DNA from 3 places in the Neobacillus sp. PVCKKU3 genome. Region 1 is predicted to be linked to each of the others. Evidence: riboswitches for the same ligand, from Rfam matches in the RefSeq annotation. Region 1 holds a riboswitch; each other region holds the start of a gene.
The links. Region 1 has a riboswitch for S-adenosylmethionine ahead of ACNQGS_RS23235 (methionine ABC transporter ATP-binding protein). Riboswitches for the same ligand answer to the same signal wherever they lie in the genome.
Positions count from the first base shown of each region.

Region 2: another riboswitch for S-adenosylmethionine. It lies ahead of ACNQGS_RS15340 (methionine ABC transporter ATP-binding protein); the one in region 1 lies ahead of ACNQGS_RS23235 (methionine ABC transporter ATP-binding protein).
Region 3: another riboswitch for S-adenosylmethionine. It lies ahead of ACNQGS_RS27430 (5-methyltetrahydropteroyltriglutamate--homocysteine S-methyltransferase); the one in region 1 lies ahead of ACNQGS_RS23235 (methionine ABC transporter ATP-binding protein).

Region 1 covers NZ_JBLVQN010000043.1:1,840-8,189, forward strand. The annotation lists gene ACNQGS_RS23230 (O-acetylhomoserine aminocarboxypropyltransferase/cysteine synthase family protein) at 63-1,379, shown strand; SAM riboswitch class I at 1,505-1,611, shown strand; gene ACNQGS_RS23235 (methionine ABC transporter ATP-binding protein) at 1,734-2,759, shown strand; gene ACNQGS_RS23240 (methionine ABC transporter permease) at 2,752-3,417, shown strand; gene ACNQGS_RS23245 (MetQ/NlpA family ABC transporter substrate-binding protein) at 3,433-4,263, shown strand; gene sufC (Fe-S cluster assembly ATPase SufC) at 4,636-5,421, shown strand; gene sufD (Fe-S cluster assembly protein SufD) at 5,446-6,350, shown strand, end outside.
Region 2 covers NZ_JBLVQN010000021.1:22,035-28,384, reverse strand. The annotation lists gene narH (nitrate reductase subunit beta) at 1-314, shown strand, start outside; gene narJ (nitrate reductase molybdenum cofactor assembly chaperone) at 314-913, shown strand; gene narI (respiratory nitrate reductase subunit gamma) at 928-1,623, shown strand; gene ACNQGS_RS15355 (hypothetical protein) at 1,786-2,004, opposite strand; gene ACNQGS_RS15350 (MetQ/NlpA family ABC transporter substrate-binding protein) at 2,103-2,942, opposite strand; gene ACNQGS_RS15345 (methionine ABC transporter permease) at 2,962-3,636, opposite strand; gene ACNQGS_RS15340 (methionine ABC transporter ATP-binding protein) at 3,626-4,639, opposite strand; SAM riboswitch class I at 4,738-4,847, opposite strand; gene ACNQGS_RS15335 (NAD(P)/FAD-dependent oxidoreductase) at 5,040-6,155, opposite strand; gene ACNQGS_RS15330 (vWA domain-containing protein) at 6,237-6,350, opposite strand, start outside.
Region 3 covers NZ_JBLVQN010000063.1:1,052-7,401, reverse strand. The annotation lists gene ACNQGS_RS27435 (multidrug effflux MFS transporter) at 91-1,329, opposite strand; gene ACNQGS_RS27430 (5-methyltetrahydropteroyltriglutamate--homocysteine S-methyltransferase) at 1,518-2,645, opposite strand; SAM riboswitch class I at 2,727-2,825, opposite strand; gene ACNQGS_RS27425 (peroxiredoxin) at 3,038-3,655, shown strand; gene ACNQGS_RS27420 (hypothetical protein) at 3,867-4,073, shown strand; gene ACNQGS_RS27415 (aldolase catalytic domain-containing protein) at 4,183-5,142, shown strand; gene ACNQGS_RS27410 (SE1832 family protein) at 5,278-5,472, shown strand; gene ACNQGS_RS27405 (LLM class flavin-dependent oxidoreductase) at 5,550-6,350, opposite strand, start outside.

The DNA.
Region 1 (6,350 bases):
GAACCCCCATCTTCTTATAGGAAGCATGGGTTTTATTTTTATATTGGGAGGGAATAAGAACTATGTCAGAAAAACAAAAGAAGTTAAGGTTTGAAACATTAAGTGTTCACGGTGGCCTCTCACCAGACCCAGTAACAGGAGCACGGGCGCTACCTATCTATCAAAATAACGCCTACCAATTCAAAAGCACAGAGCATGCTGCCAACCTATTCGCCTTAGCAGAACCTGGGTACATATACACAAGGATTCACAATCCGACCACAACTGTTTTTGAAGAAAGAGTATCGCTTCTAGAAGGCGGCGTTGGCGCACTGGCAGTGGCAAGCGGAATGTCTGCCATCACATTGGCCATCTTAAACATTGCCGAAGCGGGTGATGAGATTGTTGCTGCATCCAATCTATATGGTGGAACGTATAATCTATTTGCAGTGACCCTGCCTAAATACGGGATTAATGTGAAGTTTGTCGACCCTGAGAATCCGGAAAACTTCCGTGCCGCCATTACGGAAAAAACAAAAGCTGTTTTTGCTGAAACGATCGGCAATCCAAGCTTAAGAATCCTTGATATTGAAAAGGTAGCCAATATTGCTCATGAAGCAGGGGTTCCTCTTATCGTGGACAATACCTTTGCAACACCATACTTGTGCCGTCCGATTGAGCATGGCGCTGATATCGTCGTTCACTCCGCAACCAAGTGGATATTAGGTAATGGAACAACTACAGGGGGCATCATTGTCGACGGAGGCAAGTTCGATTGGAATTCACCGAAATTCCCAGGCTTAACAACGCCAGACTCCAGCTATCATGACCTTGTTTATGCAGAGGCTCTTGGACCGGTTGCTTATATTATTAAGGCACGCGTACAGCTTCTCCGCGACATGGGGCCTGCTTTAAGCCCGCAAAGCTCATTCCAGTTTGTTCTTGGGTTAGAAACGCTTCATGTACGGATGAAAGAGCATGTCGCCAACACCCAAAAGGTAGTGGAATACTTGCATAATCATCCTGCGGTTGAATGGGTTTCATATCCGGGGTATCCATCACATCCTGATTACGAATTGGCGCAAAAATATTTACCTAAGGGCGCTGGTTCAATGGTTGTATTTGGCATTAAAGGCGGAAGAGAAGCCGGTGCGAAATTAATCGATGCGATCACCCTATGGGCGCACGTGGCCAATGTCGGCGATGCCAAGAGCTTAATTATCCATCCGGCAAGCACCACACACCAGCAGCTGGATGCGGAAGGATTAAAGTCAGCGGGTGTTTCTGAAGACTTGATCCGTCTTTCCATTGGAATCGAAAATGTTGAGGACCTAGTGGAAGATTTAGAGGATGCAATCGAAGCTGCAACAGGCTTAACATCTTTAAAAACAAATGCCTAAATTTTCCTTAAATAGTTTTTTGAAAATGTAGAATTTTGTCGTTGACACTACTATCTAACCGTGATACTATTACTTTCATAATAATAGTATTAATGCATGGATAATTAAATATAGGATAGCTTTTGCTCTTATCAAGAGAGGTGGAGGGATGTGCCCTATGAAGCCCGGCAACCGTCAATTTTATTGAAATGGTGCCAATTCACACAAAGCCTGCGGCTTTGAAAGATGGGAGAAAGGATTCATTTGATAATGATGCCTTTCTGCCTTTGCGGAGAGGCTTTTTATTTTACTAAAATAGAATTCTTTCATGAAAATTATCAAATCCTATAATAAGGACAAGAAGTAGGTGATTCAATGATTTCCATTAAAAATGTACGAAAGATTTTTTCTACCAAGCAGGGACAGCTAAAAGCTGTTGATGAAGTAAACCTGGATATAAAAGAAGGAGAAATCTTTGGTGTGATCGGATATAGCGGGGCTGGTAAAAGTACCTTAATCCGCATGTTAAATGGCCTTGAGCTGCCTACGGGTGGAACTGTCAACGTGGCTGGCCGGGAGATTTCAAAAATAAAGGGTGCAGAGCTTAGAAAAGCCCGTCAGGAAATCAGCATGATTTTCCAGCACTTCAATCTACTTTGGTCAAGAACAGTCAGTGAAAATATCGCGTTTCCATTAGAAATTGCCGGTGTGAGCGCTCCGGAAAGGAAAAAACGAGTTGAAGAGTTGATCAAGTTAGTTGGCCTTGAGGGCAGAGGTGACGCCTACCCTTCACAGTTAAGCGGTGGGCAGAAGCAGCGGGTCGGGATTGCCCGGGCCCTTGCCAATAACCCAAAGGTGCTTTTATGTGACGAGGCAACATCAGCACTCGACCCGCAAACAACAGACTCTATTCTCGACCTTTTAGTGAATATCAATAAACAATTCGGCTTAACGATTGTGCTGATTACTCACGAAATGCACGTCATCCGGAAAATCTGTCATCGAGTAGCGGTCATGGAAAGTGGGCGGATTGTCGAGCTTGGTCCGGTGCTTGATGTATTTAAAAACCCTCAGCAGCCGATTACGAAACGGTTTGTCCAGCAGGTAACCGAACCGGAAAAAACAAAGGAAACAGCAGAGCATTTGCTTGAGCGCTATCCGCATGGAAAGGTCATTCAACTATCGTTTCTTGGGGAAGCAACAGAGCAGCCATTAATCACACGTGTGATTCGTGATTATGATGTCGTAGTAAATATTCTCCAAGGTAATATTTCACATACGCAAAACGGGTCTTATGGAACATTATTTATTCATTTGGATGGCCAAGCTAATGAAATTCAGAAAGCCATCGATTATATTCACTCGCAGCAAGTGGGCGTGGAGGTGATCAGTAATGGCTGACTTTATGGAATTAGTTAAGTGGGATGAGCTGTTACTGGCAACACGTGAAACGATCTATATGACCGCTATCTCGGTCCTTGCGACATTTATTTTGGGCTTGTTACTAGGCTTGCTGCTATTTCTAACGAGTAAAGGAAACATATGGCAAAGCCGCGGGGTAAACATAATTATTGCTGGCTTTGTAAATATTTTTAGATCCATTCCCTTTATTATTTTAATTGTTTTATTAATCCCTTTTACTAAAGTTCTCGTTGGAACAATGCTCGGTGCCAATGCTGCACTGCCGGCACTGATTATTGGAGCAGCTCCGTTTTATGCTCGAATGGTGGAAATCGCCCTTAGGGAGATTGATAAAGGTGTGATTGAAGCATCCCAATCAATGGGTGCAACACATGGACATATTATTTTTAAGGTATTAATACCAGAATCCTTGCCAGCATTAATTTCCGGGATTACCGTTACGGCGATTTCACTTGTTGGCTTTACTGCAATGGCTGGGGTCATTGGAGCCGGTGGACTTGGTCATTTTGCCTATCTAGAAGGCTTTCAACGCAACAGGCCAATGGTTACATTAGTGGCAACGATTGCTATTTTAATCTTAGTTTTTATTATCCAATTTATTGGAGATTATTTTACAAAGAGAACAGATAAACGTTAACAGGAGGAGAAAAAAATGAAAAAAGTTCTGGGTTTGATCTTCATTGCGTTTACCGTATTTGCCTTAGCGGCCTGCGGCGGTGCAAAAAATGAATCGGCAGATAAAGATGGGAACAAAAAATTAGTTGTTGGTGCAACTGCTGTACCACACGCAGAAGTACTTGAAGCGGCAAAGCCAATATTGAAGAAAAAAGGTATTGATTTGGAAATTCAAGTTTTCCAAGACTATATTCTGCCAAACGTAGCATTAAAGGATAAAGAAATAGATGCAAACTATTTCCAAACACCTGGATATTTAGATCTGCAGATGAAAGAAAATAAAGATTTTGATTTTGTCAGTGTGGGTGGGGTTCATAAAGAACCAATCGGCATTTACTCAAAAAAGTATAAAAGTCTAAAAGATCTTCCAAATGGTGCAACCATTATTATGAGTGATTCTTTAAGCGACCACGGCCGTATCCTGCCGATTTTTGAAAAGGCTGGATTAATCAAGCTTAAAGAAGGCGTTGGTGCAAACGCAAGAATAGATGATATCGTTGAAAATCCAAAGAACCTGAAGTTCCCTAAATTAATTGAAGCAAAATTATTAGCATCTTCCTTTGAAAACGGTGAAGGTGATGCGGTTGCCATTAATACTAACTATGCATTAGAAGGCGGCATTGATATTGGAAAATATGGTATTGCCTTTGAAGGCAGTGACGTGGTTCCAGCCAACCTTGTTGTAGTTCGTTCAGAAGACAAAGACCGTAAAGAAATCAAAACACTTGTAGAGGTTCTTCAATCGAAAGAAATTCAAGATTTTATTAAGGATAAATACAAAGGTGCTGTTATCGCAGCAACTGAGTAATTGTTAAATATGTAGCAATATTGCAGAAAAGTCAGTGAGGATTCACTGGCTTTTCTGCATTCATTACATGAAAGCCCATTAAGTAGTAAAAAATAGATGGCATAACCACCCATGGCATTTTAGCAAAAAATAAGGTATCATTTTATTCGGGCTTGTATTACATAAAAAGTCTTTATCTGAATTTTCTTTAAAAACTTCCTGCTATTCTCATTTAGCATGTTCTTAGTGAAAATACATGCTAGTTATTACTATTAAAAAGTTGCTAACAAATTTCATTTGTTATAAGATTGTAATGAGAATAAAGTGAGAATGAATGTGGAAGATCTAAAAAATCTGTCTGCAAAGATACAATACATTTTCGGAGGTATGAATATGGCTGGATCAACTTTAACAATCAAAGATCTGCACGTAGCAATTGATGGGAAAGAAATCTTAAAGGGTGTCAACCTTGAAATAAAAGGCGGCGAAATTCACGCCATTATGGGTCCTAACGGAACTGGTAAATCTACATTATCTTCTGCTATCATGGGTCACCCTAAATATGAAGTAACAAGCGGCAGCATTACGCTTGATGGGCAAGATGTTTTAGAAATGGAAGTAGATGAGCGCGCTCGTGCTGGACTATTTTTAGCCATGCAATACCCAAGCGAAATTAACGGTGTAACGAATGCTGACTTCTTGCGTTCGGCGATTAACGCCCGTCTTGGCGAAGGTAACGAAATTTCTTTAATGAAATTCATTCGTAAAATGGATAAGCAAATGGAATACCTTGAAATGGATCTAGATATGGCGCAGCGTTACCTTAATGAAGGCTTCTCCGGCGGTGAGAAAAAGCGCAATGAAATCCTGCAATTAATGATGTTGGAGCCAAAGATTGCGATTCTCGATGAAATCGACTCCGGACTTGATATCGATGCCTTAAAGGTAGTATCGAAAGGTGTCAACGAAATGCGCGGTGAGGATTTCGGCTGCTTAATTATTACTCACTATCAACGTCTGTTAAACTATATCACTCCTGACCATGTGCACGTGATGATGCAAGGCCGTGTGGTAAAATCCGGCGGGCCAGAGCTTGCACAGCGCTTAGAAGCAGAAGGATATGACTGGATCAAGCAAGAGCTTGGTATTGAAGATGAAACAGTTGAGCAAGAAGCTTAAAAGCTTTTGTTAGGAGGGTTAGCAATGACAACAGAAACAACATTACCGTTTGATAAGGGTTTTGTGAGCTCTTTTTCAAAAGAAAAGAGCGAGCCTGCTTGGTTTGAAGAGCTTCGACTGAAGGCACTTGAGCATTTTCACGAACTGCCGATGCCTCGGCCAGATAAAACAAAAATAGATAAATGGAATTTTACACAGTTTGAGCAGCATACAGTTAAAAGTGCTCCATATACATCTTTGGCAGAACTGCCAGAAGAGGTTAAAGCATTAGTTGATTTGGATGCGTCAAAACAAAATTTATATATTCAGCGCAACCAAACTCCAGCCTATATTTCTCTTTCAGAAGACCTAAAGGCAAAGGGTGTTGTGTTTACCGATATTTTCACTGCTGCTAGAGAGCACGGCGATTTATTGAAAAAATATTATATGACACAGGCGATCAATGCTGATGAGCACCGTTTGACTGCTCTTCATGCTGCATTTGTTAATGGCGGAGCTTTCCTGTATGTTCCGAAGAACATCGAAATTACGGAACCGATTCAAGCAGTGTTCGTTCATGACAATACGGAAGCAAACCTGTTTAACCATGTTCTTGTCGTCGCAGAAGATAACAGCTCTTTAACATATGTGGAAAACTATATTTCCACAGTGGAAGAGTCTAATACATTGGCAAATATCCTGACAGAGGTAATTGCCAATACAAATGCAAAGGTGCAGTACGGTGCTGTGGATACTTTAGCAAAAGGAATCACAACCTATGTGAACCGCCGCGGTGTCACCGGCCGCGATTCCCGAATCGAGTGGGCGCTTGGCATGATGAATGAAGGTAATACCATATCTGAAAATACCACCAATCTTCTTGGTGACGGTTCTAATGGCGATACGAAAACTGTTGTGGTTGGACGTGGTGAGCAGACCCAGAACTTTAC
Region 2 (6,350 bases), on a different contig from region 1:
ATACATCTGTTATTCGTAAGGTCTTATTAAAAATGGCAGCGATGAGGGTTTATATGAGGTCAAAAACCGTTGGTGGAGTGGACAAACAAAAGTTAACTAAATTAATGGATGAAGCAGGTACCCATAATGAAGAATTAGAAGAGATGGCTCGGTTACTTGCAGTCGCAAAATACAATGAACGATTTGTCATTCCGACTGGCCGTCGTGAAATGAATGATGACTTATATTACAAACAGGGAGCTTGCAGCATTGAAGATTTAGCTCCTCCTGAAGGTATGATGACCTATCCATTTGAAAGAAGTGAAAATGCATAATGAATGAAGAAAAAGCGATTTTAATGCTTTTATCGCGTCTCTTGGATTATCCGGATACTTCTTTTTTTGAAGATCAAGAAACAATCATAAGCTTTATTTGCGAATCTATCACATCAGAGGATATTCAAAAGGAAGTATTGAATAGAATTTATCCCTTCTATCAAATGCCATCGGTGCAATTGGAGCAGCTATATGTAGAGACCTTTGATTATAAGGAAGGGACCAATCTCTATTTAACTGCACATGAACTAGGAGACAGCAGAAACCGCGGTTTTGCTCTTATCCAATTACAAAAACTCATATCTGAAGCCGGACTTGAATACATCGGACATGATATGGCAGATTATATCCCTATGTTGTTAGAACTTTTGGCGGTTGTACCCGAAGAGGAAAAAATCAACAAACTTTCAAGAAGAATTGCTTATGCCGTTGACCGGATCTTAACAAATCTTCCTGAGGATAATCCTTACAAGAAAGTGCTTGAATTAGGGATGATGTATGTTTTTGAAACTCCGGATGCTGAAGAGATCTCTGCTTTAGAAAGACTGCGGGAAGATGCTGACTTGGATGAGTTGCCATATCCATTGATGTATCGCTAAAAAGGAGGGGCATTATGGAAGTTGTATTTTGGTGGACAATTTTTCCTTATATTTGCGGAACAATCCTAATTATTGCAACATTTTATCGTTTTGTTTTCCGTGGCAAAAGTTGGACTGCACCTTCAACAGAAATTTTTGAAAAAAAAGGATTGGGAATTGCATCTGTCCTATTTCACTATGGGATTATCTTTGCTTTTGTTGGACACATAATGGGCGTATTAATTCCACTAAGTGTATACAATGCACTCGGAGTCAAAGACCATATTTATCATTTCTTTGCCATAGCAGGAGGTGGTCTTGCGGGTCTCATGGTGGTAATTGGGTTAGTTTTGATGCTGATTCGAAAATTCAATTCACCAAGGGTTCGTGCCCATACTACCGGGACAAGTTATTTCACCATCATATGGCTTATATTGGTTGCAGGGCTAGGGGCATATATGACGATCGTCTATAATACAACCGTAGGGGCATATGAATACCGTTTATCAATTGGGCCTTGGTTCAGAAGTTTATTCACATTCCATCCAAGGTCAGATTTAATGCTTGGGGTGCCTTTGCTCTTTAAAATTCATATCATTGTGGCATTTATTTTATTTGCTGCCATCCCATTTACAGCTCTAGTCCATATGTTCAGTTTTCCATTAAGGTATCCTTCACGGGCTCCGCAACAGTACCGGTCAAGAAATGGTTATAATAAGAATAGCAGGTAGAAAAAGGTTTTGCCTTATACCGATCTTTTTTAAGAATTAACAATACAACAATAAAAGCAGTGCATTTCACAACTGAAAACTGCACTGCTTTTCCATGTTAATTTATCTACTTGATAAAGCCCTGTTATGATAGGACTCTTTCATTTAATAAATTTGTAAATCTTACTTCTCTTTTGTTTCATTTAATTCATCAATTAGCTGTTTTGTCCTCTTCGCATTCCCTTCCGCAAAGTTTTCTAGACGTTCTTTTAGCTCATCGTCGTCATGAACCCGTTCGGCGGTAATTAAATATGTACGCATCAAATCTTCTTCTATTTCTATAGAATCTTTAAGAACCGCTTCAAGATTTTCCTTTTCTTCATTTCCTTTGAAAAAACTCATTTAAAATCCTCCTTTTTCCTTTAGGATTCTCCAATCTTTATTGGCGTATCCAATGAAAAAAGGATATGGATCTCGTCCATACCCTTTTGATTTAAAAATTACTTTTTCATCCAGCTTGGTTTTCCAAAACCTTTAAACTGATCATCGATGACTTTTTCGAAATCTGCTGATTCAACAACAGCTTTCAGATCTTTTGATAACTGTGAATCTTTGTTGCTTGTTTTAACTGCCACAATATTGCGGTAATTGTCTGCCATGTTTTCAAGCGTTAAGGCATCAAGAAGATTCATTTTTGCTGCAAGAGCAAAGTTTCCTGGTACTGCAGCTAAATCTGCACTTTCAACTGAACGTGGAAGCTGGCCTGCTTCGATAGGCTGGAACTTTAGGTTTTTCTTGTTTTCAGCGATGTCTTTTTCAGATACTTTTAGTGGATCTGCATCTGCTTTGATAGTGATAAGCCCTGCATCACGAAGTGTGTTTAATGCACGTGCTGCATTTGTCGGGTCGTTTGGAAGTGTAACAGTTGCCCCTTCTTTTACATCTTTAATCGATTTTATTGTGTTTGAATAAATCCCCATTGGTGCAGTTGGCACAGAAATAAGTGCTGTTAAATCCATGTTGTTTTCTTTCGCGAAATTTTGAAGGTAAATCGTGTGCTGGAACAGGTTGGCATCGATATCGCCATTGTTTAATGCTTTGTTTGGCTGGATATAGTCACTGAATTCAACAATTTCAACTTTGTAGCCTTTTTTCTCTAGGCCTGGTTTAATCGCTTTTGTTACCATGTCGCTATATGGGCCTGCAGTCGCGCCTATTTTAATTTCTTTTGATTCTGTTGCTTTTTCCTTGCCGCTTGCTGTTTTGTCCTCGGAGTTTCCGCATGCTGCTAATGCAAAGACTACACAAAGTAATAAAATGCTTGTTAACCATTTTTTCATAATAATTTCTCCCCTTTATTTATCTTCTTTTATCTACAACTTTGGCGATATAGTCACCAAGAAGCTGAATGACCTGAACTAAAATAATTAAGATTAAAACTGTTGAAATCATGATGGTATTGTCGTATCGATAATAACCGAAGCGAATCGCCAAGTCTCCAATACCGCCGCCGCCGACTGTACCGGCCATGGCCGAGAAACCAACTAAACTAATGAGTGTTAACGTGACACCTGAGATGATACCGGATCTGGCTTCAAGTAATAGGACATCTTTTATAATCATCCACGGGGTTGCCCCGGCAGCAATAGCTGCTTCGATTACGCCTTTGTCAATTTCTCTCAGTGCATTTTCAACAATCCTTGCAAAAAACGGAATTGCCGCAACCGATAGCGAAACACTGGCGGCAGTTGGGCCTATGGTAGTCCCGACGAGTAAGTTTGTCAGTGGGAGCAATGCCACCAATAATATAATGAAAGGAATCGACCGGACCATATTGACAATAAAACCCAGGACATTCTGGACGGCTCGATTTTCCATAAACAATCCTTTATCGGTTATGTAAAGCAATATCCCAACCGGCAATCCGATTATCGTCGATACGACCAACGAAATCGCAATCATATAGATGGTTTGAAAAAATGCTTTATTGATATCCGGAATAAGCTCCATCAGATGTGCAAAATCAAAGCCCATTGTGTAACACCTCCACCTGTGCTGCCCGGTTTTCAATATAATTTAGGGCTTTTTCTATTTCCTCTTTTTGTCCTTTTAGCTCCATTATGAAAATACCAAGCGGTTGCTCTTGAATATATTCTATTGAACCATGCAGAAAATTACCTTTTACGTTAAATTGTTGAAGAGTATCAGAAATGACCCCCTCTCCAGCGACTTTTCCTTTGAAGGTCACTTTCACAATTGGACCCTGGCAGCTTTTTAGAATAACTTCCGGGATTTCAAGAGTTACAACACTTTCTATAAATTCTTTTGTAAGTGCTGTATGCGGGTTGGCAAAAATGTCATATACCGAACCTTCTTCCACAACTCGTCCATCCTGCATAATTGCCATCCGGCTGCAGATTTCTTTAACAACATCCATCTCGTGAGTGATCAATACAATGGTGATGTTGAGTTCTTTATTGATTTTTTTCAATAGATTTAGTATCGACTTTGTTGTCGTAGGGTCAAGTGCTGATGTTGCTTCGTCACATAAAAGCACCTTCGGATTATTTGCGAGAGCCCTTGCAATACCGACTCGTTGTTTCTGACCACCGCTGAGCTGTGATGGGTAGACATCACGCTTATCGGATAGGGCGACCATTTCCAGAAGTTCCTCCACGCGTTTCCTTACTTGATCCTTAGGATAGTTGGCGGCTTTTAAGGAAAAAGCAATATTTTCATAGACTGTTTTTTGGCTGATTAGGTAAAAGTGTTGAAAAATCATGCCTATTTTTAAACGTGAAGATCGTAATTGCTCGCCTCTTAGGGATGTCAAGTCAGTGCCATCGACCGTTATACTGCCAGAGGTTGGCCTCTCTAACAGATTGATACAGCGAAGCAGTGAGCTTTTTCCGGCACCAGAGTACCCGACGATTCCAAAGATTTCACCTTCCTGAACGGTTAGTGAAACATTATCAACACCTTTTACTTCACCCTTTTTTGTCTTATAAATTTTGCTAAGGTTCTTTATATCAATCATACTGATTACCTCATTTTTCCGATATCTAAACTAGACTTTATACCCAAACAAAAAGCCCCATTCATTCTGAAAGGGGCGTCGAAATTAAATAGAATTTCGGCTTATCTTTCAGAATGAAAGTACAGTCATTCTGCAGGAATTGGCACCTTCCCAATCGGGGGTTGCCGGACGTCATCGGGCCATGTCCCTCGGTCGCTCTGGATAAGAAAATTAAATTAACAAATAATTAAGTTATATTAAGATAGTACAAATCTATTTTTGTTTTGTCAATCATCTAAATTATAGCGCAATTTACCCGATAGCGTTTTCAATATTGTCATATCAACTTATTATTAAATAAAAAATTTTTTTGTTCGATTAGAAAAGAGCTTTTCGCATGAAAAGCTCTTTGTGCATAACATTAGGCTAAAGCACCAGCAACATCATAGTTATGAATATCAATTTCCAATTGTTTTCCGAGTGCTAGTTTAGCGAGTTCTGCCCCTAAATATGGTCCGCTGGTTAATCCTGATGATCCTAGACCATTCGCTAATAAGATTCCTTCATAATTCGGAATAGCTCCAATAATAGGAAGAAAACCGGGAGTAAAAGGACGAAACCCTACCCTAGTTTCCAATATCATTCCACTGGCAAGTCCAGGAGCGACTGCCAAAGCTTTATTTAAGATTTCTTGGACACCTCCAGCCGTTACCCGATTATCAAATCCAGCATCATTTTCGTGTGTTGCTCCAATGACAACACGTCCACCTTCAAAGGATAGAATGTATTGATCGGATGGCGGCATGACCACCGGCCACGAATTTGTATCGATGTCTTGCATTTGTAAATGAATTATTTGCGCCTTCTGTGGCCTTACCAAAAATTCAACTCCTAATGGAGACAAAAATTCCTTTGCCCAAGCCCCTGCTGTAACAATAACTTGATCAGCAGAAAATGTTTTTTCATCCACTTTTACCCCTTGGACTTTATTGCCACTACTGATTAATGAGGCATCCCCTTTAACAACTTGGGCTCCATGCTTTACTGCAGCGTTAACTAGTGCATTACGTAAAGCCCGGCCATTTACACGTGCCCCGCCACTAACATAAACTGCCCCAAATTCATCGGACAACGGCGGAAAAAGTCGATTCGTTTCAGTTGGTGATAAAATTGTTATTTCGCCGATTTCGGGAGCATCCTCCCAACGGGTCCGTGCCCGTTCTGCCATCTTTTCCAACTTTGCTGGATCAGTGTGAATACTTAATGCCCCAACTCGTTTATAACCCGTATCTTTTTCCCCATCTGCTTCTAACTGAACTATTAATTCTGGATAATACCGGGCTCCACCTTTAACCAACTGGTACCAGGCTTTATTACGACGTTGGGACAACCATGGGCAAACAATCCCCGCAGCCGCGTCAGTGGCTTGACCGGGGACATGCCGGTCCACTATGATAACCTCGGCCCCCCATTTTGCAAGGTGATAAGCAGTGGATGCTCCGAGTATTCCTGCCCCAATTACAATTACCTTTTGCATAACTCACCTCAAAACAAAAACTCAGTCTTATAGACTGAGCAAAGTAGATAATATATATATTACAACAAATACAATACTGCTTTAAAGTTTCCTTGTGCGCTGCCTTCTCTCCATTACTTGCTCACACACCATATTATACATAATCTCAACACCCTTTTCAGATGCTTCGAAGTTAAAGGCATTTTCAACATCAAT
Region 3 (6,350 bases), on a different contig from region 1:
TGCTATTCAATTCTGTAAAGCACTCTTTTTTATGTTATTTCATTGTCAAATTCTATGGCATTTGCTATTCCAAAACAAGGTCATGCACCTCTAAAGTGAACCCCTTACTCGGTTTCTCTTTACTAGAATCCAATACAATAACACTGCTCCACAACCGGCACATATAATCACTACGCCCATCGGAATGGCCGTCTGCCCGCCGCCTATACCAACGAGGGGAGCGACAAATCCACCAAAGGTAAAGGAAGTAACACCCAGCAAGGCAGAAGCACTTCCCGCATTTTTTCCTTGTGTTTGCATGGCTAAGGAGAATCCTGCTGTATTTACCATTCCTACACTGGATACAACGAAAAACAATGGAATCAAAATCAAAATTAGCTTTGCCTGTAAAAATAAAAGAAGCAGTAAAATGATTCCGCCTGTTGCGGACATTCCCAATCCGAATTGGAACAGTTTAGCTTCAGGGATTCTCCCTGCCAACCTGCCTGTTGTTTGACTCATGATCATAATCCCGATTGCGTTGATCGCAAAGATCATGCTAAACATTTGCGGGGAGGCACCGTAAATATCCTGTACGACAAAGGGAGAACCTGAAATGTACGCGAACATGCCTGCAAAGACTAAGCCCTGCGCTAAAGCATATCCCATAAAGCTTCGATCCATGATTAGTTTTAAAAAAGGTCTAAATGTATTCTTCATGCCTCCAGCCGAACGCTTTTCTTTAGGCAGCGTTTCAGGCAAACCAAAAAGAATGACAAAAAACATTACGATTCCAATGATACTTAAAACAATAAAGACACCTTGCCATGGAAATGCTTTAAGCAGCTGCGCACCAATAATCGGAGCGAGGATCGGGGCCAGCCCGTTCACCAATGCAAGAAGTGCAAAAAACTTGGTTAATTCAGTTCCTGAATATAAATCTCTGACAATCGCCCTTGAAATGACAATTCCTGCTGATCCAGCAAAGCCCTGGATGAGCCGTAAGATAATTAATCCCCAAATGGAAGGGCTAAATACGCAAAGAAGGGACACGACAAAGTAAATCATTAAGCCAACCAAAAGTGGTTTACGCCGGCCGGTTACATCACTGATAGGTCCAGTGAGCAGCTGCCCTGATGCTAAACCGAGCACGAAAAGCGAAAGGCTAAGTTGGACAGAAGATGCATTTGTATGGAAATCTTTTGCGATATTTGGCAGGGCCGGTAAATACATATCAATGGATAAAGGGCCGAATGCTGCAAGTGAACCGAGAACAATCGCCATCCATACTCGTTTAGAACGAGAAAGCACTGCTTGATGATCCTCTGCCTTTTGTATGAAATCCCCCATATAGTAAGTCATGCCTCCAGTTATGTAAATCCAATCTAGTTACCTAAGATTTTATCATTCTATGTTAACAGATTATTCAATATTTAGGAATTCTTTAAAGTAGGAACATACAACCAATTTCAGAAATGATTAAATTGAAAAAGGCCGCCTTTCATCATAGAAATGGAAGGCGGCCTCTTCTAGTGGGTTTAAATGGTTCCCCAAACATCCTTAGCAATAGCCACTACATGTTTAATCTTATTCCACTGCTCTTCTTCCGTTAAAATATTTCCTTCTTCTGTGCTGGCAAAGCCGCATTGAGGGCTTACTGCCAGGTTTTCTAAAGGAATAAATTGGCTTGCTTCTTTAATTCTTGCTTTAATGGATTCTGGATCCTCGAGTTCTGGGAATTTAGATGTGAATAATCCTAGTACAACGGTTAGGTTAGGACGCTGGAAGCCTTTTAAAGGTTCGAAGTCACCAGAACGCTGATCATCATACTCTAGGAATAGCCCGTCCACATTTAGCTCAGCGAAAATGGCATCGGAAATTTGATCGTAACCGCCGCTTGTAATATAGGTGGATCTGAAGTTGCCGCGGCAAATGTGCATCGTAATTGTCATATCTTCCGGCTTATTGGCAATGGTTTCATTGATTGCACTTACTCTTGTTTTGATGATTTCATGTACATCCAAGCCAACTTTTTCAACCACTGCATTGATTCGCTCTTCTGAAACAAAATCAATCCAAGATGTGTCGTCTAATTGCAAGTAACGGCAGCCAGCATCATAGAAAGCCTGGATGGCTTTTTGATAAGCCGCTACGGTATCTTTATAAAGTTGTTCGATGTTGCCATTGTAATACTCATCGCCTTGAATTCTCGTAAATAACATATTCGGGCTTGGAATGGAGAACTTCGCCACTTGGCTGCCATCTCCATATTTTTCAACTGCCTGCTTTAAAAACTTGAAATGCTCGAGCATATAATGATCATTAAAGTCAACTTTGCCCACTACTTTAATGGCGTTGTTTCTTGTTTGGGCGCCTTTGAAGTTGCTGATATATTCATTTTCGAAAAATGCTACACCTTCCAAACCAGCCAGGAAATCCAAATGCCACCATGAGCGTCTAAACTCACCATCTGTAATGGATTTTAATCCTGCTCCAATTTGGTTTTGAACTAATTTCTCAATTTCTTGATCCTCAACCGCCTTCAGGGCAGCTGCATCAATTTCCCCATTGGCAAAAGCCTTTCTAGCTTCTTTAACCGGTTCTGTTCGAAGAAAGCTGCCGACATGGTCAGCTTTGAATGGAGTTTTTACTAGTGTTGCTGTCATTAATTATTCCTTCTTTCTCGGTGTAATAAAAAACCCTCTTCTCAAAAATAAGAAGAGGGGTAATAGCCATTACTAAATCTCTTCTTATCTTCAAGCACTCGCTTCTGGAATTGGCACAGTACGAACGTGTCTGCTGCCGAGGCTTCAAAGGGCCAGTCCCTCCACCTCTCTTGATAAGAATATTCGAAAATATTTAATTAACAGTAAAGATACACCTGTTCTGATTTTCTGTCAACAAAAATCTACAACACTATTATTGTGGTTGAATGGAAAAGCTATCCAAAATAGGCTCAATCGGACAAATACCTAAACATATATTATTTATGGTAACGCTATTAAAGAACGAACTGCAGCAAGGAATTAAGATTCAGGTGATGATCTGAGGTGAAACAATGGAATTTAACAGGCGAGAGGGTCATTTTGATGGATCTTCGCAGCCATTTTGTGCACAAACAACGGATATGGCGCCCCTATTTGAAGCAGACGCTTATGATCATGCAGATAAGAAAATAAAAAAGCTTCGTCTAGAAAGCTATCGTGGAAGCTGGGTTATTTTATTTTTTTATGCAAGTGATTTTACCTTTGTTTGACCGACAGAATTGGCAGCGGTCGCTGCTATTAAGGATCAACTAAAGACACTTAATACAAATGTCCTTGCTGTTAGCACGGACAGTGTGTATGCCCATAAAGTTTTCGCTGAGGTATCTCCTAATGCCTCTCAGGTATCATTTCCACTTCTAAGTGACCGAACACACCAAATCAGTAAAGCATACAGAGTCCTAAATGAAAAAGTTGGGGCAGCCTTAAGAGCAACCGTCATTATCGATCCAGATGGAATAATTGTATCCAAATTGGTATACCCATTAGAAGTTGGCCGAAATGTTTACGAAATACTAAGGATCATACAAGGAGTACAATACGGAAGAAGCACCGGAGAAGGAGTCCCAGCTAACTGGATTCCCGGTAATCCAGGAATCATTAGAGACCCAAAGTATATCGGAAGAATTTGAGGCATGGGGACGGTTCTCATGCCTCATTTAGGCTTTTAAGATCCTCAACATATATCATTGATTCCTTAATTTTGTCGTAATTTGTCGAAAAGTTAATAAAAATGTACGCGTTTTCACCTGATATGATAGGTTCTATACAAATATTCTAAATATTCATCCCTTTGTGACTACCCAGAAAAAATGGATAGATCGGTCTGTCAGGAGGTATAAAATGTGCCAGGAACACAGAAACAAAAATGTAGAAGTAAATTTTGAAATACCTGAAAACATAATCCAAAGTTTTAGAGATGCTGTTGAAAAAAATGGAAAGTCAATGAATGACGTGCTTAGGTTATATATGCAAAAATACATTTGGAAACAAAGTGAATTACAAAGAAATAGACAAATGCGACGTCAAAGTATTGGAGCCGAGAGATAGAAAAACTCCTAGAATTTCTAGACATGTAAGTTTGACACCTTTAAAAGATTCATGGTATATATATTCAAATTATGACGAATGAGCATAACCACAGGGGGAATTTAAAATTATGGAACATCGCAGCAAAATTTTAGATTGTACAATCCGTGATGGAGGTTTAGTTAACAATTGGGATTTCAGTGTTGAATTTGTCCAGGACTTGTATAATGGACTAAGTGCAGCAGGCGTTGAGTATATGGAGATTGGCTACAAAAACTCTGCTAAGCTTCTGAACGCAACTGAACCTAATCCATGGAGATTTCTAGATGATCAATTTTTGAAAGAAATCATTCCTGAGAAAAAGTTCACGAAGCTTTCTGCTCTCGTAGATATTGGTCGTGTTGATCCCAACGATATCCTGCCCCGTGAGCAAAGTGTGTTGGATATGATCCGGATAGCCTGCTATATCCGTGAAGTGGACAAGGGTCTGGAGCTTGTCCAAATGTTCCATGATTTAGGATATGAGACTTCGCTCAATATTATGGCTTTGTCCAGTGTGCCTGAACAGAAGCTTATTGAAGCCATGGAAATGGTCAAAGAAAGTCCAGTCGATGTTGTGTATATCGTGGACTCTTTTGGAAGCTTAGATCCGGCTGATATTGCGCATCAAGTGAAAAAGTTTCAAGCGATGCTACCTAACAAGCAGCTTGGTATTCATTCACATAACAATTTGCAGTTAGCATTTGCTAATACACTGACAGCACATCAAAATGGAGTTACCTTCCTGGATTCTTCTGTTTACGGCATGGGACGGGCGGCAGGGAACTGCAATACAGAGCTTCTTGTCAGCTACATAAAAAAACCAAGCTATGAACTTAAACCGTTACTTGGTGTAATCGAAAAGCATATGTTAGAAATGAGAGAAAAGTGGGAATGGGGCTATATCATTCCTTATATGATCTCTGGTGTCCTTAATGAGCATCCACGGGTGGCAATGGCTTATCGAAATAGTGACGAGCGTGACCAATTCGTTGACTTCTATGACAAGGTAACAACACCTGAAGTAACTTTAGCTACAACTTCAAGGTAGTTTATTACATGTACAGCCGCCTGCGGGCGGTTCTTTTTTTGGGGATGAAAGCAACTGGGCAGAATAGTAGCGAAAACACATCGGATTTGTAATCATAGAAAGAAGATTTAAGACTTATGGAGAGTGAAACTAATAATGGATAAAAAACAGATTGAGTATAAAATTTTAGAGTTGAAAGACGAATACTTACAGCTGCAACATAATCTTGAAAAATTAGAGTATGTAAAAGGAAACATAGCCCCGTTGGAAAAACGACTATCTGAAATTGAAGAGGAATTGAATTCTCTTAATCAATTATTACGAAAAAAAGAGGGGCAAACACAAAAATAGTAACTTAAGTTCAAGAGACCATCGAAATGATGGTCTCTTTTCTTGTATCAAAGTTTTAATAGATGCGTATTAAATAGTTATAAAACCACTTTTTCAGCGATTAGTCTATAGGATTCAATGCGATCCTTCGGAGAATGTGTAATCGTCAAAATCATAATTTCATCCGCATTATATGAAGCTTGTAACTGCTCAAGTTTCTTTTTTACCCCCAGTGGATTGCCAATGATCATTCTCTTTTTCATCGCTGCTAATTTTTCTAGTTCTTTTTCATTGAGTTCGTATTGCTTGGCTTCCTGGATAGAGGGCACAAATTGGCCTTCGCCTTTTTCCTTCTGTAATGCCCAGATTAGATTACTTAATGCGATTTCTTCAGCTTTTTCGGCCGTTTCCGCACAAACCACTGAAACAGTTAACAATACCTGAGGGGATTGACCATGTTTGTTAGGTTGAAAGGCATCAAGATATTGTTGGATGATGTCTGCTCCGTCTTTGTCGCTCATGAACTGGCCGAATGCATAAGCCAAGCCATGTTCAGCAGCAAGGTGGGCACTTTTTTTACTTGTGCCAAGAATCCACGGAATCGGCGGCATTTCCGGAAGGGGAGAGGCCTTTACTTTTGATAACTCGTGATCGTTAGGAAAATCATTTTTTAAAAAGTGAAGCAGTTCTTTTACTAAGTCAGGCATTTTCCAAACCTGTTGTAAAAAATTATCGGATAAAGCATTAGTTGCCTCCGCTGATCCGCCCGGTGCACGCCCAATACCGATATCAATCCGATTTGGATAGAGGGTGGCCAGCATATTATAAACCTCGGCCACTTTATATGGTTTATAATGCGGCAATAATACAGCCCCAGAACCGAGGCGAATCCGTTTGGT